One region of the Agrobacterium bohemicum genome, then DNA from elsewhere that is predicted to be linked to it. Evidence: predicted binding sites of a transcription regulator. Region 1 holds the regulator's gene; each other region holds the start of a gene.
The links. The regulator LexA, encoded in region 1, represses DNA repair genes until DNA is damaged. The targets are predictions, from matches to a motif close to TGTTCNNNNTGTGTTCNG.

Region 1 (7,682 bases):
TAAAGTGTACCGATATCGACAACTTTTGGTCCGATCGTGCCTTCTCGGACAGGAAGATCGACCTTCTTATCGCCGAGTGTCACTGTAGCGCTAGTTTCCGTCATACCATACCTCCGAAATATCCAGGCGATGCGGGGACGCATCAGCCAGTTAAGCGTCAGCGTTTTAGCTATATGATCCGAGCGCTAAAGCCAAGCTATCCAAAAGGCAAATTGTGCATTGCGACACGACAACATCCCGAAATGGGGCATTTCGCGGGCACCGTGTTTCATTCTAGGTCAATGCTTCCTTAATCGCTCAAGTGGTTGCAATCCGCTTTTCATGGTTGCAAACTAAATGCCTGCGGCAGGGGGCGCCGGTATGTGAGCATTGCGAAAGAAAAACAGCATTTCCGCGCTGCGGACAAGAGCTTCGTTGAGCAAACGGAACTCGATGATTTGCTGTTGCCGCTGCACATCTCTAGACAAACACTGCCGTCTCAAGACCCTAGACACAGAGCCCCTCGCGGCACGCTTGCACGGGTGAGAACTTGGCTCACGCTTTGCATCGAAGAGGAGATTGCTCACCGCCAAGATTTTCTGTTCATTCCGGTTTTTATCGCTGCAGGTGTCGCATTCTGGTTTTCCATGCCGATGACGCCATCGCGCTGGTTCATTCTCTGGGAAGCTGGCTGCGTCGTTCTCGCGGCCTGCGCTCTCTTCTATCGCTCCAGCCCCACATCTACCATTTTGAAGGCCGTAGCCTTGTTCTTGTTCGGCATGCTGCTTGCCGATTGGGAGACGGGTAGGGCAGGCACCATCATGCTGGATACGCCGGTGACAACCACAATAACCGGTACCGTCGAGCGCCGTGAGCTCGATGCACGGGGATCGTGGCGGTACGTCGTTGCCTTGAAATCCACGTCCAGCCCGGAACTTACGAGGCCGCCGGGCCGAATTTCACTGGTGGCCCGAAGCCGCCATGATGCCATTCTCATCGGCCAGACGGTAACCGGCAAAGCGCGTCTCTCTCCGCCCTCCGGCCCCGCATTGCCGGGGCTTAACGACTTTGCGTTTGCGTCTTTTTTCAACGGTATTGGTGCTACGGGATTTTTCTATGGGCCGCCCCAAACAATCCCCATGGATTTGAATGAGGTCTCGGGCAGCCTTGCGCAAAAGGCAGATACGTGGCTTTACCAGCTTCGCAGCCACATCGCCCAGCGCATTCGCGACCTGATCGGTGGAGATGCAGGTGCCTTTGCCGCATCAATCGTCACCGATGAGAGACGTGCGATTTCCAATGAGACGATGGAGGCTCTGCGGGTTTCCGGTCTAGCGCATATCGTTGCTATTTCCGGGCTGAACATGGCGCTGGCCGCTGGCATATTCTTCGTGGGAATGCGCATGGCTTTCAGCTTGTTTCCCGGTTTCTCACAACGCTGGCCCGTAAAGAAAATATCGGCATTTGCAGCGCTCTTGATGACACTTGCCTACTACCTCATTTCAGGGTTTGCAGTCTCAGCGGAACGGGCTTGGTTGATGATGTCAATCATGCTTTTCGCAGTTCTGGTCGACAGGCCGTCGATAAGCATGCGCAACGTCGCACTCTCGGCCATCGTCATCATCGTTCTGTCGCCGCATGAGGTGATGGGTCCAAGCTTTCAGATGTCCTTTGCCGCCACGCTCGCACTGGTGTCAGGATATGCGTTCTGGAGCCGATGGCGCGGGGCAAGAGAGCGCTTCGTGATCGCTCGCCCGCCATGGTGGTTATCGCTGGGCGGACAGGCCACGACGATCATCGGCGGTGTGGTGGTCACCTCACTGATCGGTGGCATTTCGACCGCGATCTATTCGATCGAACATTTTCACCGGATCACGACTTATGGGCTTGCTGCAAATCTGGCGGCGATGCCAATCATGTCGCTCATTGTCATGCCGTTTGCTCTGGTCGGCATGTTGTTGATGCCGTTTGGTCTCGACGCTCCGTTTATCAAGGTTATGGGCTATGGCATGGCTATGGTGATCGAGGTTGCCAATACAGTGTCTAGCTGGGGAGGAGACGCGACGATTGGACGCCAGAACGGGTGGTTTCTGGCCGTCTCGACCACTGGCTTTCTGCTCTTGGCGCTTCTACGGACACGGCTTGCCCTGATAGGCTTGCCATTCATAATAGCGGGGTTCGTCATACTCGTAACGGAGCAGGCGCGCAACAAGCCGGATCTGCTGATCTTCGAAGACGGTTCTCTTGTGGCATTGACGTCTAAAGACACTGTTGCGACCACCAAATCCCGCGCCTCCGGTTTTGTCTATGAGCAATGGGAAAGAGCGGTGCCTCTACCGGGGCGTCACATTCCGCCGAAAATGCTGGAGCGTTTGACGTCACCTGATGGTGACGATGGTGTTGGAACCGATGCTTCATCATCCCGTGTTATCGGCCTGACCGACCTCGATAAATCGAAGATGAAGAAGGAGATGCAGGCAGCATCGGCAGACATGAATATTTTCACCTGCCGCAAAGACATGTGGTGCGCGGGAAAGTCGAGCACCGGCGTAACTGTCGCCGTGGTCTCCAACACGGCGCTGACTGGCACGGCATGCGATGTTGCCGACGTCGTCGTTATCACACGCAGGACATCCTTAGAGACGTGTCGATCCGGTGCAGTTCTGATCACTCAAGAAACATTGCGACGCACCGGCTCCATGGAAATCTGGCTTGGTTTCAAAGGTGAACCCGTTGCGAGGGCAAGTGCTGCGATGCATGGTCAGAACCGCTCATGGAGCATGCATCGCAGCTACGACTGGCGCAGCAGAGAGTTCACTCAAAAGCTTCCAGCTCACATTGAGCAGATGTTGTCTCGCCAACCTTAGCGCGTTGACGGAGAAACGGGGGGGTGTAACTGCTACGTGCCGCAGTCGACACCGTCTTCCGTAACCCATGCTAAAAAGCTGCGTTCGCCTCTGCGTTATTCTGCGCGCAGATCTTCCGTCCACTCTCCGACTGCCCCGGCCTCAGCTTCGTGGCCAGCATCCCGCCATGTTTCCAGCAAGGCTGCGTCTTGCCATTCCTGCATCGCAGGTAGTGAAAGTAGCCGGTTTTTATAGGCGTCTGCTTCCACCGACAGCGGCGTGTTATAGGTTTGGAAACGGAACGCGACCGGGCAATAAAACGCATCAACAGCGGTGAATTTCTCTCCCGCCAGAAATGGGCCTCCAAACGAGGACAGACCTTGCCGCCACAACGCATCGATACGTAAAATGTCCTTCATTAAAGGCTCATTGATTGCCGATGGACGAATACGCAAGCCGACGGTCATCGGGTGTTCATTGCGCAGGCTCTGAAAGCCGGAGTGCATTTCGGCAGAGGCCGAGCGAGACCATGCGCGCGCTTTGACGTCGGATGCCCATACACCATCGTGGCGTTCTGCCAAATATTCTGCGATTGCGAGCGTATCCCAAACAGTTAGGTCATCTTCGACAAGACATGGAACCTTGCCTGTAGGAGAGAAATCCAGAAAATTGTCGTTCGATGTTCCAAACTTCACGAGCTTTTCGTCAAACGCAATCCCAAGTTCTTTCATCAAAACCCAAGGTCGCAGCGACCACGAAGAATAATTCTTATTGGCTATATAAAGATCATACATGGCATTTCCCCTCGTTACCCAGCATGCCTAGCGCGAGAATACCGCATGATCCAGACGGTCGAGACGATGACGCTTATCAAACTATTTGATGGACAGCCTCGGTTGTACTCAAAGCAAATTTCAAAAGAGTCAATTAAGCGAGGGCTACCAATCATCTTGCCAATTCGGCAAAGACCATCGAACTCCAGTCGCCAATCTAAAAAATGATTACCCGGATAACAAGTTGGAGGCCGCCGAAGACAAAAAAAGAAGTTTTGTTGCTGTAATGAATTGCTGAACGCGGCCACGACCCGTCGCTGGGCGCCTAATCATAATGACGATAAACGGAGCCGCTCGATTGAAGTTAAAAAAGGGCAAATCAGGCTCAAGCTTGCCTTTACACTCTTAATGGTACCGGCGGATCAGTCCAACGAGTTTGCCTTGAATTTTTACTCTGTCAGGCCCGAAAATGCGGGTCTCGTAGGCAGGGTTTGCAGCCTCTAGTGCGATAGATGCACCTTTGCGCCGAAACCGCTTTAAGGTCGCTTCTTCATCGTCGACCAGAGCGACGACGATATCGCCCGGATTTGCGGTGTTTACGTCGCGAATGATAACGGTATCGCCGTCGAAAATCCCGGCTTCGATCATCGAATCGCCTTTGACTTCCAGTGCATAATGTTCGCCCGAGCCCAGCATATCCATCGGAACGACAACGTCGTGGGTGTTGTTCTGGATCGCAGAAATAGGCACGCCAGCAGCGATTCTGCCCATCACAGGGACACTCACGGCATTGGACAGGCTGTCGTTGGTGGCAACGGGACGCGCTATTGGCTCCGCTGGCTTCGACTTGCCCAGACTACCTTCGATAACGCTCGGAGAAAAGCCACGCTGCGGTTTAGCTCGAGGAGAGTATGATTCGGGAAGTTTGATAACTTCCAATGCGCGGGCTCTATTCGGTAGCCGGCGAATAAAACCACGTTCTTCCAAGGCGGTGATCAACCGATGGATGCCTGACTTCGAAGCTAGGTCGAGTGCATCCTTCATTTCATCGAAAGATGGAGGCACGCCAGACTCCTTCATTCTCTCATGAATGAATAAAAGCAATTCCTGCTGTTTGCGCGTGAGCATGAAGAAACACCCTTGGAGATTCGAGGCGGAGATTCGTGAAACAAATACAGAACGAACACTATATGTTCCATATGTGTTCTGCAATCCCTTAAAATTCCGTCAAATTCATTTAAGCGTTTTCGGATGATTAAATTCGTATTCCGGAGTCGTCATGAATATCCTCGACAGTGACTCCGGCACAGCTTGCTGCTAAGTGCATGCCCAATACAGATTTGGGATTATTTCGGTGGCACGCCATCGAGACCGTCCGCTATATGCTGAGGGAAGACGATGAGTGTGACGAACAATCTGAAAGTTGTGGCGGGGCAGGGCTCCAAGGCGGTGTCGTTTGCCAATACCGAACGTTTCTCGCTGATCGCCGGACCGTGTCAGATGGAGAGCCGCGACCACGCGTTCATGATTGCAGAAACGCTCGCGGAACTATGCAGCAGGCTTGGGATCGGGCTAGTCTACAAATCGTCTTTCGATAAGGCCAATCGTACGTCGCTTTCCGGCCAACGCGGCATCGGCATCGATAAGGCGTTGGAGATTTTTGCTGAGCTGAAGACGCAGTTTGGTTTTCCCGTGCTGTCGGACATTCATACGGAAGAGCAGTGCGGCATCGTTGCGCCGGTGGTTGATATTCTACAGATTCCGGCTTTCCTCAGTCGTCAGACTGACCTCCTTGTCGCGGCCGCGAAAACCGGTCGCGTCATAAACGTCAAAAAAGGCCAGTTTCTGGCGCCATGGGACATGAAGAACGTGCTGGCGAAGCTGAATGAAAGCGGAAACCCGAACGTTCTCCTGTGTGAACGTGGCGCGTCCTTCGGTTACAACACACTCGTGTCCGACATGCGTTCACTTCCAATCATGGCATCGCTTGGCGCGCCCGTCGTTTTTGATGCGACCCACTCCGTACAGCAACCGGGCGGGCAGGGTGGGTCGACCGGTGGTCAGCGTGAGTTCGTGGAAACGCTGTCCCGGGCGGCTGTCGCGGTCGGTATCGCGGGTCTTTTTGTTGAAACGCACGAAGATCCGGACAACGCTCCGTCAGATGGACCCAACATGGTTCACTTGAAGGATATGCCGAAGCTTCTTGAGAAGCTGTTGGCCTTCGACGACATCGCCAAAGCCGCCTGACCGGTTTTGGCCCCAATCGGCCTTTATCTAAAACCGGCACATTGAGTGGGCGCTGTCATTGTAATTTCTTTTGCATCGTCTACAGCAACTGAAGACATTCAATCGACTCGCAGCTCTGGCGACCGGTTTTATCGCGCAGCCAATCCGAAAAGCGCTTCACAGTGTTCGGGATGCGCTTTAAGACAGGCAGCTGAAAAAACTGTTCCAGTCCCAAGGGAGAGATCATGACAGCCATTACCGACATCATCGCACGCGAAATCCTCGACAGCCGTGGTAACCCGACTGTTGAAGTCGATGTCTATCTGGAAGACGGCTCCTTCGGCCGTGCGGCCGTTCCATCGGGTGCCTCGACAGGTGCGCATGAAGCCGTTGAGTTGCGCGATGGTGGCAAGCGTTACCTCGGTAAAGGTGTCGAGAAGGCAGTTGAGGCCGTCAACACGGAAATCTTCGACGTTCTTGGTGGTTTCGATGCCGAAAGCCAGATTCATGTCGATAACACTCTGATCGAACTGGATGGCACACCGAACAAGTCTCGCCTCGGCGCCAACGCCATTCTCGGCGTGTCGCTCGCTGTTGCCAAGGCTGCAGCCGAAACAACTGGCCTGCCGCTCTACCGCTACGTTGGTGGCCCAAATGCGCATCTGCTGCCGGTTCCGATGATGAACATCATCAATGGCGGCGCGCATGCCGACAACCCGATCGATTTCCAAGAATTCATGATCATGCCGGTCGGCGCGGAAAATATCCGTGACGCTGTGCGAATCGGCGCGGAAATCTTCCATGTACTGAAAAAGGAACTGTCGGCTCAGGGTTTCAATACGAACGTCGGTGATGAAGGCGGTTTCGCTCCAGGTCTGAAAAGCGCCCCTGAAGCGCTCGATTTCATCATGAAGTCTGTTGAAAAAGCTGGCTACAAGCCAGGCGACGACGTCGCACTTGCTCTCGATTGCGCTTCGACTGAATTTTTCAAGAACGGCAAGTATGAGATGGAAGGCGAAGGCCGTACGCTGGAACCTGAAGCCATGGCGGATTACCTCGCTGAACTGGCAGCCAAATACCCGATCATCTCCATCGAAGACGGCATGGCCGAAGACGATTGGGACGGCTGGAAGTACCTGACCGACAAGATCGGTTCCAAGGTTCAGCTCGTAGGCGACGATCTTTTCGTCACCAACTCCGCGCGCCTTCGTGACGGTATCAAGATGGGCGTTGCCAACTCCATCCTCGTAAAAGTCAACCAGATCGGCTCGCTGACAGAAACGCTCGATGCTGTTGAGACGGCTCACAAGGCTGGCTACACCGCTGTTATGTCGCACCGTTCGGGCGAAACCGAAGATTCGACAATTGCCGATCTTTCGGTTGCAACCAACTGCGGACAGATCAAGACGGGCTCCCTTTCGCGTTCTGACCGTCTGGCCAAGTACAATCAGTTAATACGAATTGAAGAAATGCTCGGTCCGCAGGCGGCTTATGCTGGTCGCTCTATCCTGCGCGGCTGATACTGCATCGCGATATTTAAAAAGGCTCGCTTCGGCGGGCCTTTTTTTGTGCGATGCGATTGGCGGAGGATTTAAGGTCAACGGATGGTTAAGCAAATGCGTCTATGGTGAAGCAAGTAACGCGTTTTAAGGCTGTTTCAGAGTATGTGGACCAAGCATCACAAGAAAAGACGTTTTGGCCGTCTTGTCGTTCCGGCAATTACCGTCGCCTTCCTTTCCTATTTCGGATATCATTCCATCCATGGTGATTTCGGGCTCCAGGCGACCGAGCAGTTGGAGCGTCAACGTATTGCCAGGACGGCCGAGCTTGCAAAGCTGACCAAAGCCCGTGTCGCCCT
Region 2 (7,682 bases), on a different contig from region 1:
TTTCGCCGGGTTCGAAACGGCGGTGCGACGTCTGCACCGAGGGCGCGACGATCTCAATGCCCATCCGACCCGCATCCTGACGGAAGTCGTTGACCTTTTCGGTATTGGCCATATCCAGCGTCATCGACGCCGCCAGGAACTCCACCGGGAAATGCGCCTTCATATAGGCTGTCTGATAAGAGACGATAGCGTAGGCAGCGGCGTGAGACTTATTGAAGCCGTAATTCGCGAACTTGGCCAGCAGGTCGAAAATGGTGTTGGACTGCGCTTTCGACACGTCGTTGCGCATCGCACCTTCCACGAAACGCTCGCGCTGTTGGTCCATCTCCTCCTTGATCTTCTTACCCATGGCGCGGCGCAGAAGATCGGCTTCGCCGAGCGAATAGCCAGAGAGAACCTGGGCGATCTGCATCACCTGTTCCTGATAGACGATAACGCCCTGCGTTTCCTTCAGCAGATGATCGATGGTCGGGTGGATCGACTCGATCTCCTCCTCGCCATGTTTACGGGCGTTGTAGACCGGAATGTTCTCCATCGGACCCGGACGATACAGCGCGACGAGCGCAATGATGTCCTCGATGCAGTCCGGGCGCATGCCAATAAGCGCCTTGCGCATGCCAGCACTTTCCACCTGGAACACGCCGATGGTTTCGCCGCGCGACAGCATCTCGTAGGTTTTCTCATCCTCCAGCGGAATAGCCGCCAGATCGACTGCAACGCCGCGCCTTGCGACGAAATCCACCGCCACTTTCAAAACGGTCAGCGTTTTCAGTCCGAGAAAGTCGAACTTCACCAGCCCCGCGCTTTCCACCCATTTCATATTGAACTGGGTGACTGGCATATCCGAGCGCGGGTCTCGATACATCGGCACAAGCTTGGACAGCGGCCGGTCACCAATGACGATACCGGCGGCGTGGGTGGATGCGTGACGATAGAGGCCTTCGATCTTCTGGGCGATATCCAGAAGACGGGCAACGACCGGCTCCTTGTCAGCCTCCTCTTGAAAACGCGGCTCTTCTTCGATGGCCTTGGACAACGTCGTCGGGTTGGCAGGGTTGTTCGGCACCAGCTTGCAGATGCGGTCCACCTGCCCGTAGGGCATTTCCAGCACACGCCCCACATCGCGCAGCGCGGCACGCGCCTGCAACGAACCGAAGGTGATGATCTGCGCCACCTGCTCGCGACCATACTTCTTTTGCACATAGCGGATCACCTCTTCGCGGCGATCCTGACAGAAGTCGATATCGAAGTCGGGCATCGATACGCGTTCCGGATTGAGGAAGCGCTCGAACAGCAAGGAGAAGCGCAGCGGATCGACATCGGTGATGGTCAAGGCGTAGGCGACGAGCGACCCCGCACCGGAACCACGGCCAGGGCCGACGGGTATATCCTGATTCTTCGCCCATTTGATGAAGTCCGCAACGATGAGGAAGTAGCCGGGAAACTTCATGCGCTCGATGACGCCGAGTTCGAAATCCAGCCGGTCGCGATATTCCTGTTCGGTATAGCCCGGCGCCATGCCAAGTGCTGCAAGCCGCTGGTCCAAACCTTCCACGGCCTGTCTGCGCAACTCCAGTCCTTCGGCGCGGTCGGCCTCATCGGGGTCTTCGCTGGCGCCGGTGAAGCGTGGCAGGATGGGACCACGCTTTTTCAGCACGTAGGAGCAACGCTGGGCGATCTCAATGGTGTTTTCCAGCGCTTCAGGAATGTCGGCAAACAGCGCCATCATCTCGTCACGGCTTTTGAGATAGTGATCGGGCGTCAGGCGAAAACGGCTGTCATCGGAAACGATGGCGTTGTGAGCCACGGCCATCAACGCATCATGAGCATCGTAATCTGCGCGGGTCGGGAAGAACGCTTCGTTGGTCGCTACAAGTGGAACGTCGTGCTCGTAAGCCAGCGTTACCATGCGGCGTTCGTGTCCACGGTCGAAATTGCCCTGACGCTGAAGCTCGATATAGAGCCGGTCGCCGAACAGTTCTTTCAGCGCAAGAAGCCGTCTGGTTGCCTGCGCGGTATGACCTTCCCTCAGCGCCATATCGATAGGGCCGGTGGACGCACCGCTCAACACGATGAGACCGGTATTATCGCCCTCTTCCAGCCAGCTCCTGGTGATGCAGACCGAGGGACCCGTGTCTTCGCCATCAAGATAGGCGCGACTGATCAGGTCCACAAGCCGCTCATACCCTTCAGCATTTGCGGCCAGCACAACGATGGATGGCAGCTTTGAAAGATTGTTATGCCCACGCTTATCATCTGAAGCGTCCTGCATATCGATGGACATCTGGCAGCCGATGATCGGCTGCAAGCCTTCATCCCGCGCTTTTTCGGAAAACTCCAGCGCGATGAAAAGATTGTTGGTATCGGTGATTGCAATGGCGGGCTGACTGTCAGCGACAGCCTTCGCCATGATTTTTTTCAAGGGCAAAGCGCCCTCGAGAAGCGAATAGGCAGAGTGCACACGAAGGTGAACGAAGCCGGGCGTTTTCAGTTCTTTGGCGGCCATGTCGCCGCTTACCAAAATCTTGCCCATCACCGTCATCCCGTCATTCTGAGTCATCGGGATTTTCGGATTTCCTGAAGGCAATGTCCACTGCCCTGAGGTAGTTTACACGGTCATTTCACTTTGAAATGACGGATGCCTGTCACATGGAAGTGAGGATTACCGAGAAGCTGGCGACGAAAACTGCGATGGAAGCGAAGGCTGCGATGTCACGGATGATGTCGGTCATTTGTCTCTCCATACTCTTTATGTTCTAACTTTGTTCTCATTTTGTTTCGTTGTCAACGGCTTTTTTTAGGATGCTGTCTTGTCAACGCACGGAGAATCGATGCGGTTCCGGGCACGATGGAGCAAGCCATTGCCTCCAATGACAAAACCCCGCGCAGCAGATGCTGCACGGGGCTGATGGATGACATGGGTCAGAATTCCAGTGTTGGCGGTGGTGGATCAGAACTCCACGATCTTGCCTTCACTCAAGGTCACACGACGATCCATGCGGCCCGCGAGTTCGTGGTTATGGGTTGCGATCAGGGCGGCAAGGCCGGACTGGCGAACAAGCGCTTCCAGAGCGCCGAAGACGTAGGATGCCGTCTCAGGGTCGAGATTGCCGGTCGGCTCATCAGCCAACAGCAGAAGCGGCGCGTTGGCCACGGCGCGGGCAATAGCCACGCGTTGCTGTTCACCGCCGGATAGTTCTGACGGACGGTGGTCGCCACGGTGACCGATACGCATGTAGTCGAGGAGCGCCGCCGCGCGCTCTTTTGCTTCAGCATGCGGCAGACCGGAAATCAGCTGCGGCATCATAATGTTTTCGAGCGCCGTGAACTCCGGCAGCAGATGGTGGAACTGGTAGACGAAACCGATATCGCTACCGCGAATGGAGGTGCGCTCCTCATCAGACAGATTGCCACACGAGCGACCATTGATGAACACCTCGCCGGCGTCTGGGTGCTCCAGCAGACCTGCGAGATGCAGCAAGGTGGATTTACCCGTGCCAGACGGCGCAACGAGAGCGACAATTTCACCGCTTCTCAGTTCAAGATCGGCATTTTTCAAAATGGAAAGGCTTGTTTCGCCCTGACCGTAGGTCCGTTCCACGCCGGAAAGCCGCAACGCTGTTTTCTTTGCCATGGTGTGAAGCAGTCCTTATTCGTAACGCAGGGCTTGCACAGGATCGAGCTTGGACGCCCGCCATGCCGGAAAGATCGTTGCCAGGAAGGACAAGGTCAGCGCCATGCCAACGACGGTCAGCGTTTCGCTCAGCTGCATTTCCGCCGGAAGCTGGCTGAGGAAATAGAGCTGCGGATCGAACAGAACCGTCCCTGAAATCCATGAGAAGAACTGCCGGATCGATTCCACATTGAGACAGACGAGCACCCCAAGTCCGACGCCCGCAAAGGTGCCGACCATGCCAATCGCAGCGCCCGTCATGAAGAAAATACGCATGATGGAGCCGCCGCTGGCACCCATGGTGCGCAAAATGGCGATATCGCTGCCCTTGTCCTTGACCAGCATGATCAGGCCCGAGATGATGTTCAGTGCCGCCACCAGCACGATCAGCGTCAGGATCATGAACATGACGTTGCGCTCCACCTGCAAGGCGGAGAAGAAGGTCTGGTTTCGCTGTCGCCAATCGGTGATGTAAATCTGCCGTTCAGCCGCCGCTTCCACCAGAGGCCTGATGCCATCCACATTGTCCGGGTGAGTCACGAACAGCTCGATGGACTGTACGATGCCTTCATTGTTGAAATAAAGTTGCGCTTCCGAAAGCGGCATATAGATCATCGACGCATCATATTCAGACATGCCAATTTCGAAGACGCCTGAGATCGTATAGGATTTCACACGCGGATTGACACCCATCGGCGTCACGTCACCTTCCGGTGATATCAATGTAATCTGGTCACCCGCCGTTACACCAAGCTGAGATGCGAGGCGCGAGCCGACGAGAACGCCCTGCCCTGACATGAAGCCGACCAGATCGCCTGCCTTGATGTTACCGGAGACTTCCTTGATCTTCTCCATATCTTCGGCACGAACGCCGCGCACCAGCGCGCCGCTGCCCGCACCACCGCGACCGGAGGCAAGTGTCTGACCCTCTACCAGTGGCAGCGCCATGGTAACGCCGGGAACACCAGCGAACCTCTTCGCCAGAGCGTCATAATCTTTCAGCGGTGAATCGATCGGCTGCACGATCATGTGGCCGTTGATGCCGAGAATGCGGGAAATCAGCTCCGTGCGGAAACCGTTCATCACAGCCATCACGATGATCAGCGTCGCAACGCCGAGCATGATGCCGACGAAGGAAAAACCTGCGATGACGGAAATGAACGCTTCCTTGCGGCGCGAGCGCAGGTAGCGCCACGCCACCATGCGCTCGAAGGCCGAAAATGGCCGGGCGGACTTTCCCTTTACGGGTGAGCCTGCACCACTATCAGCCTCGGCTTTTGCCATGTCGTCTCCTTGTCGGCTTTTCAGCCAAGCACCTTGTTCATTGCGGCTTCAACGGTCACGGTTTCACGCGCGCCGGTCTTGCGGTTCTTCACTTCGACCTCGCCAGCAGCGACGCTGCGTGGACCAACGATGATCTGCACCGGTACGCCGATGAGATCGGCCGTCGCAAACTTCTGGCCCGCGCGGTCGTCCGTGTCGTCGTAGAGAACATCCTTGCCCGCGTTGGACAACGAGTAATACAGCTTTTCACAAGCCGCATCACAGGCAGCATCACCAGCCTTCATGTTGATGATGACAACGTCGAAAGGCGCAACCGAGTCCGGCCAGATGATTCCGTTCTCATCATGCGATGCTTCAATGATGGCGGGAACAAGGCGCGTGGGTCCAATGCCATAGGAACCCATGTGGACAAGGTGTTCCTTGCCATCCGGTCCCTGAACCTTGGCACCCATCGGCTCGGAATATTTCGTGCCGAAATAGAAGATGTGACCGACTTCGATACCGCGCGCAGAGAGGCGCTCGCCCTCGGGGATCGCGTCGAATGCAGCTTCATCGTGCATTTCAGATGTGGCGGCATAATCGGTCGTCCACTCATCGAAAATGCCCTGAAGTCCTGCGACATCATCGAAATCAGTGGCGTCGGAGGGAATGCCGCGATCCAGGAAGCTCTTGTGGCAGAACACTTCCGATTCACCGGTATCCGCCAGAATGATGAATTCATGACTGTGATTGCCACCGATTGGGCCGGTATCGGCGCGCATGGGAATGGCCCGCAGACCGAGACGCGAGAAGGTGCGCAGATAGGCGGTGAACATCTTGTTATAGGAGTGGATAGCGTCTTCCTTGGTCAGATCGAAGGAATAGGCATCCTTCATCAGGAATTCACGCGAGCGCATGGTGCCGAAACGCGGGCGTACCTCGTCACGGAACTTGAGCTGAATGTGATAGAGGTTCAGCGGCAGGCTCTTGTATGACTTTACATAGGACCGGAAGATGTCTGTGATCATCTCTTCATTGGTCGGACCATAGAGCATCTGGCGGTCCTGACGATCCTTGATACGCAGCATTTCCTTGCCATAATCGTCATAACGACCGCTTTCCTGCCAAAGCTCGGCAGTCTGAAGCGTTGGCATCAAAAGCTCGATCGCGCCGGAGCGATCCTGCTCTTCACGGACGATCTTGTTGACCTTATCCAATACGCGTTTGCCCAGCGGCAACCAGGAATAAATGCCCTGGCTCTGCTGACGCACCATGCCTGCACGCAGCATGAGGCGATGCGAGACGATTTCCGCTTCCTTGGGATTTTCCTTGAGGATGGGCAAAAAGTAACGGCTAAGACGCATGGTGGTTTCCATTCTGTGGCGAAACACCGATTTGACACGGGAATCGCCGGAATAAAGGGACATTTGCGCCGTACATAGCGGTTTCCGCATCAGAAAGAAACCCGCTCTCAAACGCCTTGCCATGTTGATGGCACCGATGCGCTATCGATTCTTTTCAGGACGGAATTCTGAGGGCACCGAAGGTCTGCCACCATGTTGCAATCAGGTAAAATTGTGCTTCGTGGCACTTCTGCGGCGAATTTGTGAGACGACTTTCGCCCCTGAACGGTTACAGGAGGAATATTATTGCCGCTAAGGTGCGACATATCGCTTCAGGAGGAATTTTCTGCCGACTGTAACAAAAATGCAAAAAATCTAATGACAACTGCCTATGATTGAGCTAGTTTTGGCTCACAAAAGAGGCAGGAAGTTTAAATTCTTGTCATTTTCGCGGTCAGTCTTGGGAGGATGAGATCTTAGGCGCGCTCTAGCGCAGCCCCGGTAACGGTTACAGATCACGCGAAACTAAAGAACAAGGCTGAAATGCCTTGTTTTTTTTTGCCTTAAGCTCACCAGACCTGAAGCGCGAAGCAGATTTCGACTTAATCGCGTCAGTCAACGTGTCGGGTGCGTCCATAACAACAGTGCGCTCCCTCTATGGCGTGGGCAGATGACAGTTGAATGACGAAATCAGTCGTAAACTGGAATGATGCGCGGCAGATCATCCATGGTGAAACCAAAATACCACGTTGTCAGATACCAAGCGCCACAGATGAGCAGTGAAATCAGCGTCGTCAGCAACACGATCTTGCCACCGCTGAACCGCGATGGCGCGCTGGCGACAGTTCCAAGCGCCACATTTCCATCTTCGGATTGCGTGCGCAGACCAATCGGCAGGACAATGAACAGCACCGTCCACCAGACGATGAAAAAGACGGCAAAAGCCGAAAGCCACGGCATATCTTAAACCTCTCATATTGTCGTCGTGAACGAGCCACGCGCCTAAGGCCGACTCAGACCTGTTCAATCTCTATCAGAGTACCGAAGAAATCTTTCGGATGGAGAAACATCACTGGCTTGCCATGCGCGCCGGTTTTCAGTTCGCCACTCCCCAGCACCCTCGCCCCCTGTTGTTTCAAGTGGTCGCGCGCAACGATGATGTCGTCCACTTCATAACAAATGTGGTGCATGCCGCCGGAGGGGTTCTTTTCCAGGAAGGCGGCAATCGGTGAATCTTCACCAAGCGGTTCCAACAATTCCACCTTCGTGTTGGGCAGTTCGATGAACACCACCGTCACGCCATGTTCCGGCAAAGCCTGAGGCTGAGAGACATCAGCACCCAAGGTATCGCGGTAGGTTGCGACGGCCGCTGCCAGATCCGGCACGGCAAGTGCCACGTGGTT
Region 3 (7,682 bases), on a different contig from region 1:
ACCACGATCCGTGTGTTTTCGGGCAGATTGGGCGCCATCGCCGCCACGGCGGCTTTGACGCCGGTCGATATGCTCAGCGTATTGGATTGCGCCTGACGGATGACGCCGAGGCCTACCCCCTGCACACCGTTGGAGCGCAACGAGGTGGTCTCATCATCCGCACCCAGCATGACACTGGCGACATCCCGAAGGCGCACGCGATCCTTGACGATGAGATTTTCGAACTCAGAAGGCTTCGTCAGGCTGGCCGTGGCGCGCACGACAATGTCCTGCGTCGAGCTTTTCAGCGACCCCGCCGGGACGTCAAGCGCGGCACTGCCCAGCGCATTGGAAACATCAGTGACCGTCAAGCCACGGCTGGCAAGTGCGCCTTGATCGAGATCGATGCGGAACACTTTTTCCTGATCGCCATAAAGCTCCACGTCAGCGACGCCATCCACCGCGGCTAGACGGTCTATGACCTCGTCATCGACCAGCTTGGTCAAATCTTCCATGCTGAGGCTGGAGGACGTGACGGCTAGCCGCATGATCGGCTGGCTATCGGAATCGGCCTTGATGATTTGCGGCTCGTCGGCATCGTCAGGCATCTGGTTGGCAATACGACCGATGGCATCGCGCACATCGTTAGAAGCAACCGCGATATCGACATTGTCGTTGAACTCCATCGTCACGCGGCTGGTGCCGAATTGCGATGCCGAGGAAATCGACTTCACACCACTGACACGGGCAACGGCGCCCTCAATGGTCTGCGTAACCTCCTGATCGATGGTCTGCGGCGATGCACCGTCATAGGTCGTGCGCACCGAGATAACCGGACGGTCAACATCCGGCAGCTCACGCACGTCTACGCCAACAAGTGCCGCAAGACCCGCAACCACAAGAAGCGTGTTGATGACGGCGGCGAGAATCGGGCGGCGAACAAAAAGTGCCGTGAAGGCCAGCTTGGAATCATTTCCACCGGAAGGCGTCTGCTCTGTCATTGGCTGGCGACCTCCGGTGCTTTTTTCTGGCCTGCGGTGCGAACGGAACCACCCTCGCGAACACGCTGCAAGCCTTCGATGACAATGGGTTCATCCTGCACCAGATCAGCCTTCACCAGTACGGAATCGGGGTTGCGCTGGACGACCTGAGCACGGACCTTGTAGGACTTGTCGTCCTTCACACGCCATACGTAAGAGCCTTCTGCATCCCACTGCACGGCCAGCGGATCGACGGAGGGATAATTTTCACCGGTGAAGCCCATGGTCACGGCAAAGGACATGCCGGCGCGCAGATCGTCACTGGCATTATCGAAGACAGCGCGAACCCGCACGGTGCGGCTTGCCTCATCGACGCGATTGTCGATGGCTTCAACCTTACCATTGAAGGTTTCTCCCGGGCGAGAAATCGATGTCGCTTCCACCGGCATGCCAACTTTGATGGCCGTGGTAAAACGCTCCGGCGCCCAGAAGTTGACGAGAATTTTCGAACGGTCGTCTATGCTGACGATACTGGTTTGTGTCGTTGCGTTGTCACCGATGTTGATGGCGACGATACCGGCAATGCCATCGATGGGGGCAACGATGTTGCGGCGCTTCAGGTTGAGTTCCGAGGTGCTCACCGCAAGCTTGGCAGCTTCTTCGGCAATCTGCGCATCCAGCACATCAAGCCGCGCAACAGAACGTAAGTTCGCATAGGATGTGGACTTCTCGACGGCGCTTCTCAAAGACACCTGCGCCTTTTCTCTCTCGATAATCTGCTCGTCATCATCGAGCCGCGCCAGCACATCGCCTTTTTTGACGCTCTGCCCAGATGAGACGAGGATTTCGGAAATCAGACCGGAAGCTTGTGGCGTTACCACGACGGACTGGATGGCCTCGCCATTGCCGATGGCGTTCAACCGGTCGTTGACGGTTCCGGTTTTGACAGGGGCGATGGAAACCAGCGTCGCACTTTTGCCGCGCGAACCGCCCTGCCCGCGCCCTGCACCAGGTGCGCCGGCCGATTGAGCCGCAGGTTGTTCAGCACTGGCAAGGCCGACTTTTGCAAGCACACTCCTGCCATCGGGCGACATGAACGCCCATAGACAGACACCAGCGCCCAAGACAGCCAGACTGACACCGACCTGCTTCCAAACCTTCATATAGTTCTCCGAGGTAAAACACTTCGCTACCGCATATCAAGAGATTGCGGCCCCTTTTATAGTTAGCGGCAGTATTATTGCTTGTTTTAAACAACGCAACGCACAAATCCGTTTCTTACATAATGGTAATTTGCGACGCTTTTCTGAAGCTAGCCTCGTCTGCAACTTCACGTAGCCACATCGTTGGTTGCTGACGCAGCGCTCATATAGAAAATGCCTTGGAATGGGCACTTTGACAGTTGATACCGGAATAAAAGCAGAACACGGTTCTGGCCTTTCCGCCCCGAATCACTACATTGGGCCTCATGAGTAACAGTTTCGACGATATGCCGTTCTTCGATGAAGAACCTTCAGAGCCACGCCGCCAGCCAGCCGCTCCCCCTTGTGCTAGTGGTTTGGGCATAGCAGCGCAGGCCATGGCGGCACGTGATAAGGGGCGAGCTGCGTCCGATTATCTGGCGGGCCTGAACCCGGAGCAGCGCGAAGCCGTCGAAACTCTCGAGGGACCCGTTCTCGTGCTCGCGGGTGCCGGCACCGGCAAGACGCGGGTCCTGACCACGCGTATCGCACATATTCTCGCAACCGGTCGCGTCTACCCAAGCCAGATTTTGGCCGTGACCTTTACCAACAAGGCCGCGCGCGAAATGAAGGAACGTATCGGCGTTCTCGTTGGCGGTGCGGTCGAAGGCATGCCGTGGCTCGGCACCTTCCACTCCATCGGTGTAAAATTGCTCCGCCGCCATGCGGAGCTGATGAGCCTGAAATCCGATTTCACCATTCTGGATACCGATGATGTGGTGCGACTGCTCAAGCAGCTCATTCAGGCCGAAGGTCTGGACGACAAGCGCTGGCCCGCAAAACAGTTCGCGGGCATGATCGATGGTTGGAAGAACAAGGGACTGACGCCACCTGAAATTCCCGAGGGTGACAGCCGCGCTTTTGCCAATGGCAAGGGCCGTGAACTCTATGCTGCTTATCAGCAGCGGCTAAAGACGCTGAACGCCTGCGATTTCGGCGACCTGCTCCTGCACCCGATCACGATTTTCCGAAACCACCCGGACATTTTGAAAGAATATCATCAGAAGTTTCGTTACATTCTGGTGGACGAGTATCAGGACACCAACACCTGCCAGTATATGTGGCTTCGCCTTTTGGCGCAGCGGCCCAAAGGCCAGCCGCAAAACGTCTGTTGCGTGGGTGACGACGACCAGTCGATCTACGGCTGGCGCGGTGCCGAGGTGGACAACATCCTACGCTTCGACAAGGATTTTCCCGGCGCAAAGGTCATCAAGCTGGAGCGCAACTATCGCTCCACCGAACATATTTTGGGCGCAGCCGGTCATCTGATCGCCCACAATGAAGGCCGCCTCGGCAAGACGCTGTTTACCGATCGCAGTGAACCCGACGACGAAAAGGTCGTCGTCCACGCCGCGTGGGATTCGGAAGAGGAAGCCCGTGCCGTTGGAGATGAAATCGAGCAGCTTCAGCGCATCAAGCATCCGCTCAACAACATGGCAATTCTGGTCCGCGCGTCCTTCCAGATGCGTGAATTTGAAGACCGCTTCGTCACGCTTGGCCTGAACTACCGCGTCATCGGCGGTCCGCGCTTCTATGAACGCCTCGAAATCCGCGACGCTCTCGCCTATTTCCGTCTCGTCTGCCAATCCGCCGACGATCTGGCGTTCGAGCGCATCATCAATACGCCAAAGCGCGGCCTTGGCGACACCACGGTGCGCAACCTGCATGACTATGCCCGCGCCCGCGACATTCCCATGCTCGCTGCTGCCGCCGACATTATCGAAACCGATGAGTTGAAACCGAAGGCGCGTAAGGCCTTGTTCGATGTCGTGCAGGATTTCCGCCGCTGGCAGAACCTGCTTGAGAATACCGAACACACTGTACTGGCAGAGCAAATTCTCGATGAGAGCGGTTACACCGCCATGTGGCAGGCGGATAAAACCGCCGAAGGCCCCGGCAGGTTGGAAAACCTGAAAGAACTCATCCGCTCCATGGAAGCGTATGAGAGCATGCGCAGCTTCCTCGAGCATGTCGCACTTGTGATGGACACGGAAAAGAACGCAGAACTCGACGCCGTTTCAATCATGACGTTGCACTCCGCCAAGGGTCTGGAGTTTGAGACAGTCTTTCTACCGGGCTGGGAAGAAGGCCTCTTTCCGCACCAGCGCTCACTGGACGAAGGTGGCCGCTCCGGTCTGGAAGAAGAACGGCGGCTGGCCTATGTCGGCATTACGCGGGCCAAACGCCGCTGCCACATCTGGTTCGTTTCCAACCGCCGCATCCACGGGCTGTGGCAAGCCACGATCCCGTCTCGTTTTCTCGAAGAACTGCCACCCAACCATGTCGAGGTTTCGGCCTCGGACAGCAATTACGGCGGATATGGCGGACGTGGCGGCTACGGCCAGTCGCGTTTCGACGCCGCAGACCCGTTCACCAACAATTATTCGACACCCGGCTGGAAACGCGCGCAGGCCAACAAGTCGGATGCGACCCGCGACAATTGGGGTAGCCGCTCCGGCCACTCCGTTGACAGAATAGGCTATGGCGAAAGCGGCCCGAAAAGCCGCACCATCGACGGGGAACTGGTCGCGAAATCCGTGGCAGACACCCCATCGAAATTCTTCGTCGGCGACCGTGTCTTTCACATGAAATTTGGAAATGGCAACGTTGCGGGGGTGGAAGGTAACAAACTGACCATCGACTTCGATCGCGCCGGACAAAAGCGCGTGCTGGACGGGTTCGTAGAGCGGGTTTAAAGCGTCACTATTTTTGCCACGGGACTAATACTCTCCTGCGGCCCCACAGCGCCGGATATTCACTTTAAAAAATTGAATGCAATATATTTCCCATTCTATGGCCAGCTATGGTTGGGGAAATCCGTGCATTTATTACCTAAACCAAATTTAGACTTGATGCCTAACTCTTAAACCTCAGTGGCACGGACAAACGACGTGTTGCCATGTTTTCTAAAATCGCTGAACTTGGCCTGCCGGTCGAGCGGATTGAAGCCACGGATGGCAGAAAGCTGACCTTTCCCATCCCGGAATTTTCGGAATTATCGTATATGCTGATGCATGGCAGGCGTAATCACGGGTCTTCGCAAAAAAATATGGATATCACCGTATTAAGCAGCGACCAGACTGAGGTGACAGTGATCAAACCGGAGGCGTCTCACCCGGCGTGAAGCCAATCAAATAGATAGCGGCAACAATGATAGCCAAAATGAAAATCGTGATGACAAAAATAGTCATGCGGTTCAGAGGTTTGCGGGTCGTTTTCTTCATGACCACTTAACAACCGACACCGTTTTTGGTTCCGATAAATGCTGCCACTTTTCAAACTTCAGCGAAATTCAATTTTGCTTCAAGGACATATCGGCTAAAGCTGAATCACCCTCTGAAGCATTGGCCCATCATGACCGAAAAGACCCATACGCGCTTGAACCCGCTCCACCTTGCTGCGGCCTTCGCCAGCGGTTGCCTGTTGACCTTGATGGTGCATTTCAACGGTATGCTTGCCCATTACGGCAACGCCCTGTTTTCGTCTTGGACGGCACATGGCACGGGCACGATTGCGGCTCTGATCTACCTCGCCATTCTCTACCGAAAACCCAAAGGTGAGCGGCAGGCAAAGCCGAAGGCGCCGTACTGGGCATATACGGGCGGCGTTGTTGGTGCGGCCATCGTCATGCTCACCTCAAGCGCGGTGAACTCGCCGCTCGCTTTGTCCGGCACCATTGCGCTCGGGCTGGGTGGCCAGGTCATCTTCAGCCTGATTGCGGACTTCTGGGGCCTTTTCGGCCTGCCAAAACGCCGTCCCGATGCGCGTGATCTGTGCACAGTAGCCCTCATCCTTGGCGGTAGCGCGCTCATCGTTCTGGTGGGGAGAGCAGCATGACATTTTGGATTGCAGTGGCCTTTGCAGGCGGCGTTTTCGTATCGCTGAGCCGTCAGATCAACGGTCGCCTCAGCCTGTCGAACTCACCGTTGATTGCGTCCCTATGGAACCATCTGGTCGGCTTCGTGGTGTTGACGGCACTTGGTCTCGCCATCGGTGGACTCTTACCATCAGGCGCGGCGGACGCGCCGTGGTACGCCTTCATTGGCGGACCGATCGGCGTCATTTTTATTGCATCGGGAAGCTGGCTCATTCCGCGTATTGGCGCAGTCAACACAGCGCTTCTTGTCATCAGCGGTCAGATGGTGTCGGGTGTGGTGCTCGATCTTTTCAGCGATCAACCACCGAAAGCATGGGCCAGCGCGCTGGGCGTTCTGCTCATTCTCGCAGGCATGGTGCTGACGCAACGCAAGCGATGATCCGGGTCAGGAATCCGTACCGCGACCGGCCAGCATGCCGAACAGTGTTTTGCCACTGCCCTTCGTCGCGCCACCAGCCGTCATGGAAGACCGTCCCGAAAGCTTCGGCACAACCACGATCCGCTTGACTTCGCCTCGTTTGAAAGCGGCCAGAAAGCGCGTGTAATCCTTGAAAACAACACAGCCATTGGATTCACCACGCCGTGCCAGCATGTAAGTGTGTGCCAGAAGGCCGTTCCGTCCATGCGGGTTGACGCCGCTCTCAGGCGTCAGACGAATGGCTTCGACGCCGTGAAACAGCGACTCGCGCATCGTCAGCTTGTAGCTTGAAGGCGGTGTGGCACCGCGCATTTTAACATGCACGAAATCAGGATTGTCCCGCATCTTGCCAATGCCGGAGTGGGCTTCCAGCTTTTCGCCGCTTGGCAAATGCACGACGCCTGCGGAAATATCATAGATGGCAGTGCCATTGCCGCGATCAGGCCACGGCACAGCATCCATCTTGGTTTCACGCATCGGATTGTCAGGCCGCGCGAAAGCCACCATGTTGGTCGCGGGTCTCTGTTGAATAGGCGCAGGTACGGGTGCTGAAGTGGGCGCCGCCGCCAGTTGCTTCTCAGCCAGAGATGGTACGGCTGGGCGTGGTGTCGGCTCGACGTCTACCGCACGTGCAATCTCCGGACGGAAGCTTGGCAGCGGAACAGTTTCCGGCAGCAGATCGATCTCGTTATCGGTGGTTGTCTGAGGCTTGCCCAGCGCCACCTCGAATGCCGGGTGTTCCTTCGCCTGCGTTTCCAGCATGGCCTGCTCAGTATTGCGGCCAAGCGCCGAATCGACAATCGCCGATGGGCGCAGCGCTGCCAGGGCTTGAGCCGCAGCCTGCGCATGGGCATTCATGGCAACGGATGCACCGTAACGTTCGGCAAAAGCCTTTGCACCGATGTGATGCTCGGCGGCGAGCCGCACGGCCTTCTGGCTGCCGTGACCGTTTTCCGAAAGACGGGAGAATTTGCGAATATGAACATTCCGCTCGGCCGCATCGAGCGACGTCCGCTCCAGACCGGCGACAAGCAGCTTGTCGAAGCGCTGCACCCCATGGGAGGCTTGCGCCATACCATGCAGAGACGCAAAAGCCGTGACGGCACAGACACTTGCCAACACGCCGCCGCCCAGCATGGCGGAAAATTTGCCCAAGCCAGCAGGCTTGCGCTTTGCGGTGACGGAAG
Region 4 (7,682 bases), on a different contig from region 1:
CCACGATCTCGTTGAGATGCCGCCTCGGGTTGAATACGAACTAACAGAACTAGGGATGGGTCTTCTCATCCGAATGGTTCCGCTGTGGACATGGGTCGTGGAGAATTCCGGCGAGTTTCTCAAGGCACGAGAGGATTACGATTCCTGCCCGCCAGAAAAACCTTCCTGGCAGACATTTTGACGAACAAGCGTTGCGTCGAAATGGAGGAAAGCACGCCCGCATTCTAGCGTATGCGGATCGCAGCGTGACTTGGGGGCATTCTCGGACCACGCTCCCAAGTCACTGTTTCCTGTCCATGATGGCTGCGGGCGATCTCACTTGCCGCAAAGATTCGTCTCGATCCAATCGGACACAGCCGTCACTTTGACGCCTTGGCTTACGTTGAACGTGTTAGCTTTGTCCCACGCCATGCCGCGCCCAATACCAAAGGCTGCTCGGTACTTCCGCATCATGTTCTGGGGGTCGTTTGCTAATTCCTCCATCAGAACCGGGACAGTCCATTCGGACCGGCTGAAGGGGCGGTTCAAACCTACTTCCAGTTTGTCTGCGAGTTCACCGTAGGTGATAGTATCCCCGGCAAGGAAGACGATCTCGTTGCTAATGGTCGGCTCGTAGAAGACGATTTCAGCGGTGAGAGCACCAATGTCGTCGGGTGTGGTCAGCGTGACAGCAGTGTCGTAGCTGCCGAGGGCGTTGACTGTGTGCGTCTGCAGATCAACGACGCCGAAATCCGGTTCGAAGAGATAGCTCATGAACATGCCGGTGGAGATGATGACCCACTCAGTCTTGCTCTGGGAGCGAAGGAGTTCCCGGACATCAAGCTGAGCGTCGAAAATGTCCTGCGGGCCGCCGCGTCCGATCGCTTCGAAATCGACGCCGAATTGCCAAGGGAAATAGCGTGGAATCCCGGATTGCAACGCCGCCTTGGCAAGCTTCATCGGTGTATTAATCCCAGCCGCATAGCCAGCGCAGCCGATGACGGTGTCGTACCTCGAGAAAAGAGACGCCAGTTCGTCGATTGAGCTCTTCACCAAATCACCTTCGACGATCTCGATACCAAGGTCTCCGATTTCAGCGATGTCGCGCTGCTTCGCCGGCACATCAGATACAACGGCACTTGCGCGCAGAAAAACGCTGATCTTCGCGCCCTCGACGTCCTTGGCGCGAAGAGCCAGGTTGCGCAGAACGGGCATGCCGAGTTCCCCGGCCCCCAGGACAAGAATGTTCCGAGACTTCACGGTGGAGGCTGTTGTGTTCATCGATTTGAATCCTTCAAAATCCTGTGTTGCCGCTATTTGGCAAGTCAGGCCAACGAAGAAAAGAAGGTACACGGATGATACTGCAGCGAATCAGAAGAACGGCAATGCCATAATCGGCTGTCCGCTTTGGGCCGAGGCTGTGTGAAAACACCAGCGCAACCCATGGGATTTCCTAATCGAGCTTGGTCTGGTGGAATTGGCTGGATTTTGTGTTTGTTGGGTGCTGTAAGGCGTCGGAGACAGGCCTGAAGGTTGGTGTGGCGGTTTTTGCGGCCCAAAATGGCGTTCAGTTGCCGCCTCAAGCGGCCATGGCTGTAATGAGCGCTCCTGCACCAATCATATTGATCATACGTTTGATGTTATAGGCCAATACGTGTAGCGCCATCTCCGTTCGGACGTTGTTCAGCCTGCGCATCTGGAAATGGGTTGATCCCATCCATGCTTTAATGGTTCCGAACGGATGCTCGACCGTGCATCGTCGGGCGCGCATGAGGTTCGGGTTCTTTTCCATCCGGGAATACATAGCGTCGATCAGATGCTCGTGTTCCCAGCGCGTGATCCGCCGTTCCTTGCCTGTTGTGCATTGTGCCTTGAGAGGGCATGACGGACAATCGGTGCGCCAGTAACGCCGAAGCATCAGACCCTTTTCCTCCGTTGTATACCTGTATGCCAAGGCCTTTCCGGCAGGGCAAACATATGTATCGGCGCTACCGTCGTAGACGAAGTCAGCCTTTACGAACATGCCTTTTTTGCGGTTGTTCGACGTCTCTGGCCTCGGCACTGTTGCAGTGATCCCGGCCTCATGGCAGCTAAGCAGTTCTGCTCCATTGAAGTAACCACGGTCGGCGATGGCATCGAGCTCATCGAGCTTCAATGTTTCCATTGCCGCTTTGGCCATGGGCCCCAGTTGCGATCTATCATTGCCGATATTAGTGACCTCGTGCGTGACGATGAGATGCGTCTCTACATCGACTGCCGTCTGCACGTTGTAGCCCACCACACCCGTGCCTTTGCCATGTGTCGCCATGGATCGAGCGTCTGGATCGGTCAGCGAAATCTGGCCGTCTGGTACATCCTTCAGCGTTTCTGCTATTCCTTCCAACCGACGGACTTCCTGTTGAACACGAGCGAGCTTCTCCTTCAGCCGTGTGACCTTGCGCAGCGTCGCCTCGGATTGCTCTAGCGTGTCGGCCCTTCCCATCTCCTCTAAATATCGCGAAGCGCTTGCTTCTAGGTGGCTGATCCGTAGTTCGATTTTGCCGGAAGTGAAATTGCGATCCCTATTGTTAACGGCTTTGAACTTGCTGCCATCAATCGCAACATTGCCACCACTCAACACACCGATCTGACGGCATAGTTCAACAAACCTGGCGCAGGCCTTACGGATTGGCGGACCATTGTCTCTGCGGAAATCGGCTATGGTTTTGTGATCCGGAACCAATCGCCCGGTCAGCCACATGGCCTCAACATTGCGCCCGGCTTCACGTTCAAGCCGTCGGCTTGAGGGGATGCGGTTCAGGTAGCCGTAGATGAAAAGCTTCAGCAACATCGAAGGGTGGTAACAGGGCCGTCCGGTTTGCGCAGGTGACATCCGGCAGAAACCCGCGCCGACCAGGTCCATGGCATCGACGAATGCATCGATCACTCGAACGGGGTGATCTTCGTCGATCCAATCCTCAAGGCGATCTGGAAAAAGCGTAGCCTGATCACGACTGATGCCTTCGATATAGCCTGACATTGCCACCTCCGATCGACGAAAATGATTCTACCTCAAAACCGGGTTTTTACACAGCCTCGGCCAACAGCAGACTTCATCCGCGTCTTTGCGCTCATTAACTTCATGGCATCAGAATCATCAATCTGGCTTTGAATGGGACCGCTGGCTATGGCGATCCGATGTCGCCTGTGACCTGTCAATCAATCGTTAGTCCGTGAGGTTTGGGGCGATATAAACCGAGCTCCGCAGTTGTCCACCCCGCCGACGCACATCCGATCGCAGGCACCCACGACAACGCGGCGCACGCGAGATACTGGTGCCGATGCCTTGAACCGCCGAACCGTCTTCTCTCGGTCTAGTTCGGTGTAAACCCCGCAGGCCCTGCATTCGACGGCGATGATCGGCCCCTTGATCGATCGTAATGTTGGTTCCTGATCCATGCTTCCCTTGGTTGTCTGAAAAAAGTCCAATCGGACCGGTCACTTAGCAACGCCTGTTAGAGTCCTGATTCATCTCGGTTTTCTCGTGATGACAAATGCACGTCATCTAAAATACCCGATTCTACCGACTTGACTCTGTCTATTGAACGGAACAGAAAGAGAACGTCAATCATTTTTGGGAATGAATTCCTGCCAAACTCGAGCCGAAGGAGGTCCGTGAATGAGAACGTATGCCCGGTCTCCAGGTCTCATCGACGACCTGCGCGAACAGATCGCCAAGCTCGAAGGCGGGTCCGCGAAAAAGGCGGAATGCCTACCGTTCGGAGTTCCCGAGATCGACGGCAAGCTTCCCGGCGGGGGACTGGCTTTCGGCGCGCTCCACGAGTTCGCTGGCGGCGGTGCGGGAACGGTGGACGGCGCGGCTGCCGCGCTGATGGTGGCCGGGATCGCCGCGAGGACAAAGGGGAAAATCCTCTGGTGCCTGAGCAGGCCCGACCTGTTCGCCCCGTCTATATCGCAGGCGGGCCTTCATCCCGACCGCGTCATCTACGTCGAGGCGGACAAGGAAGAGGATGTCCTGGCCTCCTTCGAAGAGGGTTTGAGCTTCGGCGGCCTCGGGGCGGTCGTGGGTGAAATCGTCCGGTTGCCGATGACCGCTTCGAGACGGCTTCAATTGGCCGCCGAGAAGTCGGGAACCATGGGTCTCGCTCTCAGACGGTGGAGACGGCAGACCGAAGCCAACGACTACGGCCAGCCGACCGCATCGGTGACGAGGTGGCGGATAAGCCAGTTGCCTTCGGAAGGCATCCCGGTTGCGGGCGTTGGGAGGCCGAGATGGCTGGCGGAGTTGATGAGATCGCGTGCGGGCGAGTGTGCAGAGTTTTGCGTTGGAGCATGTGATGGCAAGGGTCGTCTCTCTATATTTCCCCCGATGGCCTACGGATCGGATACGGAGGGCAGGGGCCGACGGCACACCGCCTCCTGACAAGCCGATGGTGGTGATATCCCGGTCAGGGTCCAGGCGGACCGTCTGCGCAGCCGATGATGCCGCGCGAAAGCTCGGTCTGCGCATCGGCATGCCCGCGAGCAAGGCCCAGGCGCTGGTCGCCGATCTCGCCATGTACGATGCAGACCCGGTCGGCGATCTGGCCGCGCTCGACAAGATGGCGCTCTGGATGCTCCGGCAATACAGCCCGGTCGTCGCCGTGGACGGCACGGACGGCATCGTCATCGACACGGAGGGTGCCGATCATCTTCAGGGTGGCGAAGAACTCATGGTGTCGGGGATGGTCAATCGCCTCCGTGGTGTCGGCGTGGTGACGCGAGCGGCCGTGGCGGACACGTGGGGCGCGGCGCACGCGATCGCCAGATGCACCTCAGCCGAATGGACGGTCGTTCCCGTGTCCGAGACGACGAAGGCCGTCCTGGGCCTTCCTATCGTCTGTTTGCGACTCGCACCCGAAACGGTGAACAGCCTGCGGGTTCTCGGGATCGAGACCGTCGGCCAATTGTCGGCCATGCCACGAGCGCCGTTGACCCTGCGCTTCGGCCCGGAGGTCGGGAGGCGGCTGGACCAATTGTTTGGTCGTGCGGCCGAGCCGATAGAACCCATACGGTCCCCCGAGATCGTGGAAGTACACCGCCCGTTCGCCGAGCCGATCGGGGCCGCTGAGACGATAGCGAAATACGTCGGCCGCCTTGTCGGGCAGCTTTGCTCCGAGCTGGAGACCCGCGGCCTCGGTGTCCGCCGTTGCGACCTGATCGTCCACCGCGTCGACAATACGATACAGGCGATCAGAGCTGGCCTCGCGAAACCCGTCCGTGACGACAAGAGACTGACGCGTCTGCTGACCGACAGGATCGAGAAGATCGATCCGGGCTTCGGTATCGAGAAGCTGTCGCTCGTCGCGACATGGGCGGAGCCTCTGGTCGAAAGGCAGCAGTCGTCGTCCCTGATCGAGGAGACGGTCGTCGACGTGACACCGCTGGTCGATATCCTCGGAAACCGCGGACACCGCATCTACAGGATGACCCCGGTCGCCGGCGATGTCCCCGAACGGAGCTTCCAGCGTATCGGTCCCATGTCGGAAGAGAAGGGCGTCGATTGGCCGTCGAACTGGCCGCGACCAAGCAGGCTCCTCGCGCGTCCCGAAGAGATCGAGGTCCTGGCGGTCCTCCCGGATAGCCCTCCAAGAACGATGACATGGCGTGGTAAGCGTCGTCGGATCGTGCGTGGTGACGGACCGGAGCGCGTCTTCGGGGAATGGTGGTTGCGGGATGCCGAGTTCCACGCCGTCCGGGATTACTACGTCGTCGAGGACGACAGCGGCGAGCGCTTCTGGGTCTACCGCGCAGGCGACGGCGTGGACACGACGACCGGGTCGCATCGCTGGTTCATACACGGGATATTCGGTTGATGAGATACATCGAACTCCAGACAACGACGCACTTCTCGTTTCTGCGCGGAGCGTCCAGCGCCGACGAGCTTTTCGCCGCCGCGGCGGAACTCGGTATCGAAGCGCTCGGTATCGTGGACAGGAATTCACTGTCGGGGATCGTGCGGGCATGGGAGGCATCGAAAGCGACGGGCGTGCGCCTGATCGTCGGATGCCGCCTGGATTTAACCGACGGCATGGCGATCCTGGTTTATCCGACAGACAGGGCTGCTTACGCCCGTCTTTGCCGTCTCCTGTCGCTGGGCAAGTCCCGTGGCGGCAAGGCGAAGTGTATTCTGGATTTCAGCGATGTCAGCCTTTACGCGGAGGGCATGATCGGCATCCTGATCCCAGACGAAGCCGACGAGACGTGTGCAATCCAGCTTCGCAGGATGTCGGAGCTTTTCGGAGCCCGGGCCTATGTCAGCCTGTGCCTCAGACGACGCCCGAACGACAAGCTCCGCATCTATAACCTCTCGAACATGGCCGTCAGACACCGCGTCCGCACGGTCGTCACGAATGACGCGCTTTTCCACGAGCCGGGCCGTCGGCAGCTACAGGACATCGTCACCTGCATCCGCCATAACAAAACGATCGACGACATCGGGTTCAACCGTGAACGCCACGCGGATCGTTATCTCAAGCACGCCAGGGAAATGCACCGACTGTTCGATGCTTATCCGGAGGCGCTCGCCCGCACGGTCGAAATCGCGAAGCGCTGCACGTTCTCCCTCAGCGAACTCGAGTACCAGTATCCGTCAGAGGCTATCATTCCCGGTCTGGGGGTTCAGGCCACCCTGGAGAAGTTTACCTGGGAGGGAGCGGCGGATCGTTATCCCGAGGGCGTGCCGGAAACCGTTGTGAAAACAATCCGGCACGAGCTCCAGCTCATCGAGACGATGAAGTACGCCCCGTATTTCCTGACCGTCTTCAATATCGTGCGTTTCGCGCGGTCCAAAGGCATCTTGTGCCAAGGCCGCGGTTCAGCGGCAAACTCCGCCGTCTGCTACGTCCTCGGGGTCACGAGCATTGACCCAGAGACCAACGACCTCCTGTTCGAACGGTTTGTTAGCCAGGAACGTGCCGAGCCGCCGGACATCGACGTCGATTTCGAGCACGAGCGGCGGGAAGAGGTCATCCAGTGGATTTACGACACCTACGGCCGCACCAAGGCTGCCCTGTGTTCGGCGGTCACGCGCTACCGCGCCAAGGGCGCACTCCGTGACGTAGGCAAGGCTCTGGGGTTGCCCGAGGACATGATCCGTCAGCTGTCGTCAGGGGTCTGGGGCTGGAGCAAGGAGGGGGTCTCCGAGAAGGAGGTCAAGGACAACAACCTGAACCTGAGTGATCGAAGACTCCGACTGGCGCTCGAACTCGCGCAGCAGCTCATGGGCGCGCCTCGACATCTGAGCCAGCACCCCGGTGGTTTCGTCCTGACGAACGACCGCCTGGACGAGCTGGTGCCGATCGAGCCGTCCGCCATGGACAATCGCCAGATCATCGAATGGGACAAAGACGACGTCGAAGCACTCAAGATGATGAAGGTCGACATTCTCGCGCTCGGCATGCTGACCTGCATGTCGAAGGCGTTTGCGCTCATTAGGGAACACAAGAACGACGTGATCGATCTCGCGAATATCAAGCAGGAAGACAATGCGACCTACGCGATGATCCGGAAAGCCGACACGCTCGGGACGTTCCAGGTCGAGTCCCGTGCACAGATGGCGATGTTGCCGAGACTCAAGCCGCGCACGTTTTACGACCTCGTCATCCAGGTCGCGATCGTGCGCCCGGGGCCGATCCAGGGAGACATGGTCCATCCGTATCTGC

Region 2: a site for LexA is predicted at 2,753-2,770, ahead of dnaE (DNA polymerase III subunit alpha). Genes of this name have one in related genera too.
Region 3: a site for LexA is predicted at 2,369-2,386, ahead of ATO67_RS05310 (ATP-dependent helicase). Genes of this name have one in related genera too.
Region 4: a site for LexA is predicted at 3,565-3,582, ahead of ATO67_RS17960 (ImuA family protein). Genes of this name have one in related genera too.

Annotation. Positions count from the first base shown of each region.
Region 1 covers NZ_KQ961023.1:238,004-245,685, reverse strand. The annotation lists gene gltA (citrate synthase) at 1-104, opposite strand, end outside; gene ATO67_RS01170 (ComEC/Rec2 family competence protein) at 363-2,846, shown strand; gene ATO67_RS01165 (glutathione S-transferase family protein) at 2,942-3,619, opposite strand; gene lexA (transcriptional repressor LexA) at 4,004-4,726, opposite strand; gene kdsA (3-deoxy-8-phosphooctulonate synthase) at 4,997-5,845, shown strand; gene eno (phosphopyruvate hydratase) at 6,070-7,344, shown strand; gene ATO67_RS01145 (FtsB family cell division protein) at 7,489-7,682, shown strand, end outside.
Region 2 covers NZ_KQ961034.1:191,000-198,681, reverse strand. The annotation lists gene dnaE (DNA polymerase III subunit alpha) at 1-2,533, opposite strand, end outside; gene ATO67_RS18865 (ABC transporter ATP-binding protein) at 2,951-3,634, opposite strand; gene ATO67_RS18860 (lipoprotein-releasing ABC transporter permease subunit) at 3,650-4,957, opposite strand; gene proS (proline--tRNA ligase) at 4,978-6,300, opposite strand; gene ATO67_RS18850 (DUF1467 family protein) at 6,970-7,239, opposite strand; gene mce (methylmalonyl-CoA epimerase) at 7,293-7,682, opposite strand, start outside.
Region 3 covers NZ_KQ961024.1:451,189-458,870, reverse strand. The annotation lists gene ATO67_RS05320 (efflux RND transporter permease subunit) at 1-980, opposite strand, end outside; gene ATO67_RS05315 (efflux RND transporter periplasmic adaptor subunit) at 977-2,122, opposite strand; gene ATO67_RS05310 (ATP-dependent helicase) at 2,428-4,896, shown strand; gene ATO67_RS23060 (hypothetical protein) at 5,100-5,324, shown strand; gene ATO67_RS05305 (DMT family transporter) at 5,555-6,037, shown strand; gene ATO67_RS05300 (DMT family transporter) at 6,034-6,456, shown strand; gene ATO67_RS05295 (DUF2778 domain-containing protein) at 6,463-7,682, opposite strand, start outside.
Region 4 covers NZ_KQ961034.1:1,730-9,411, forward strand. The annotation lists gene ATO67_RS17945 (winged helix-turn-helix transcriptional regulator) at 1-181, shown strand, start outside; gene ATO67_RS17950 (aromatic alcohol reductase) at 316-1,260, opposite strand; gene ATO67_RS17955 (IS1182 family transposase) at 1,559-2,998, opposite strand; gene ATO67_RS17960 (ImuA family protein) at 3,638-4,402, shown strand; gene ATO67_RS17965 (Y-family DNA polymerase) at 4,317-5,834, shown strand; gene ATO67_RS17970 (error-prone DNA polymerase) at 5,834-7,682, shown strand, end outside.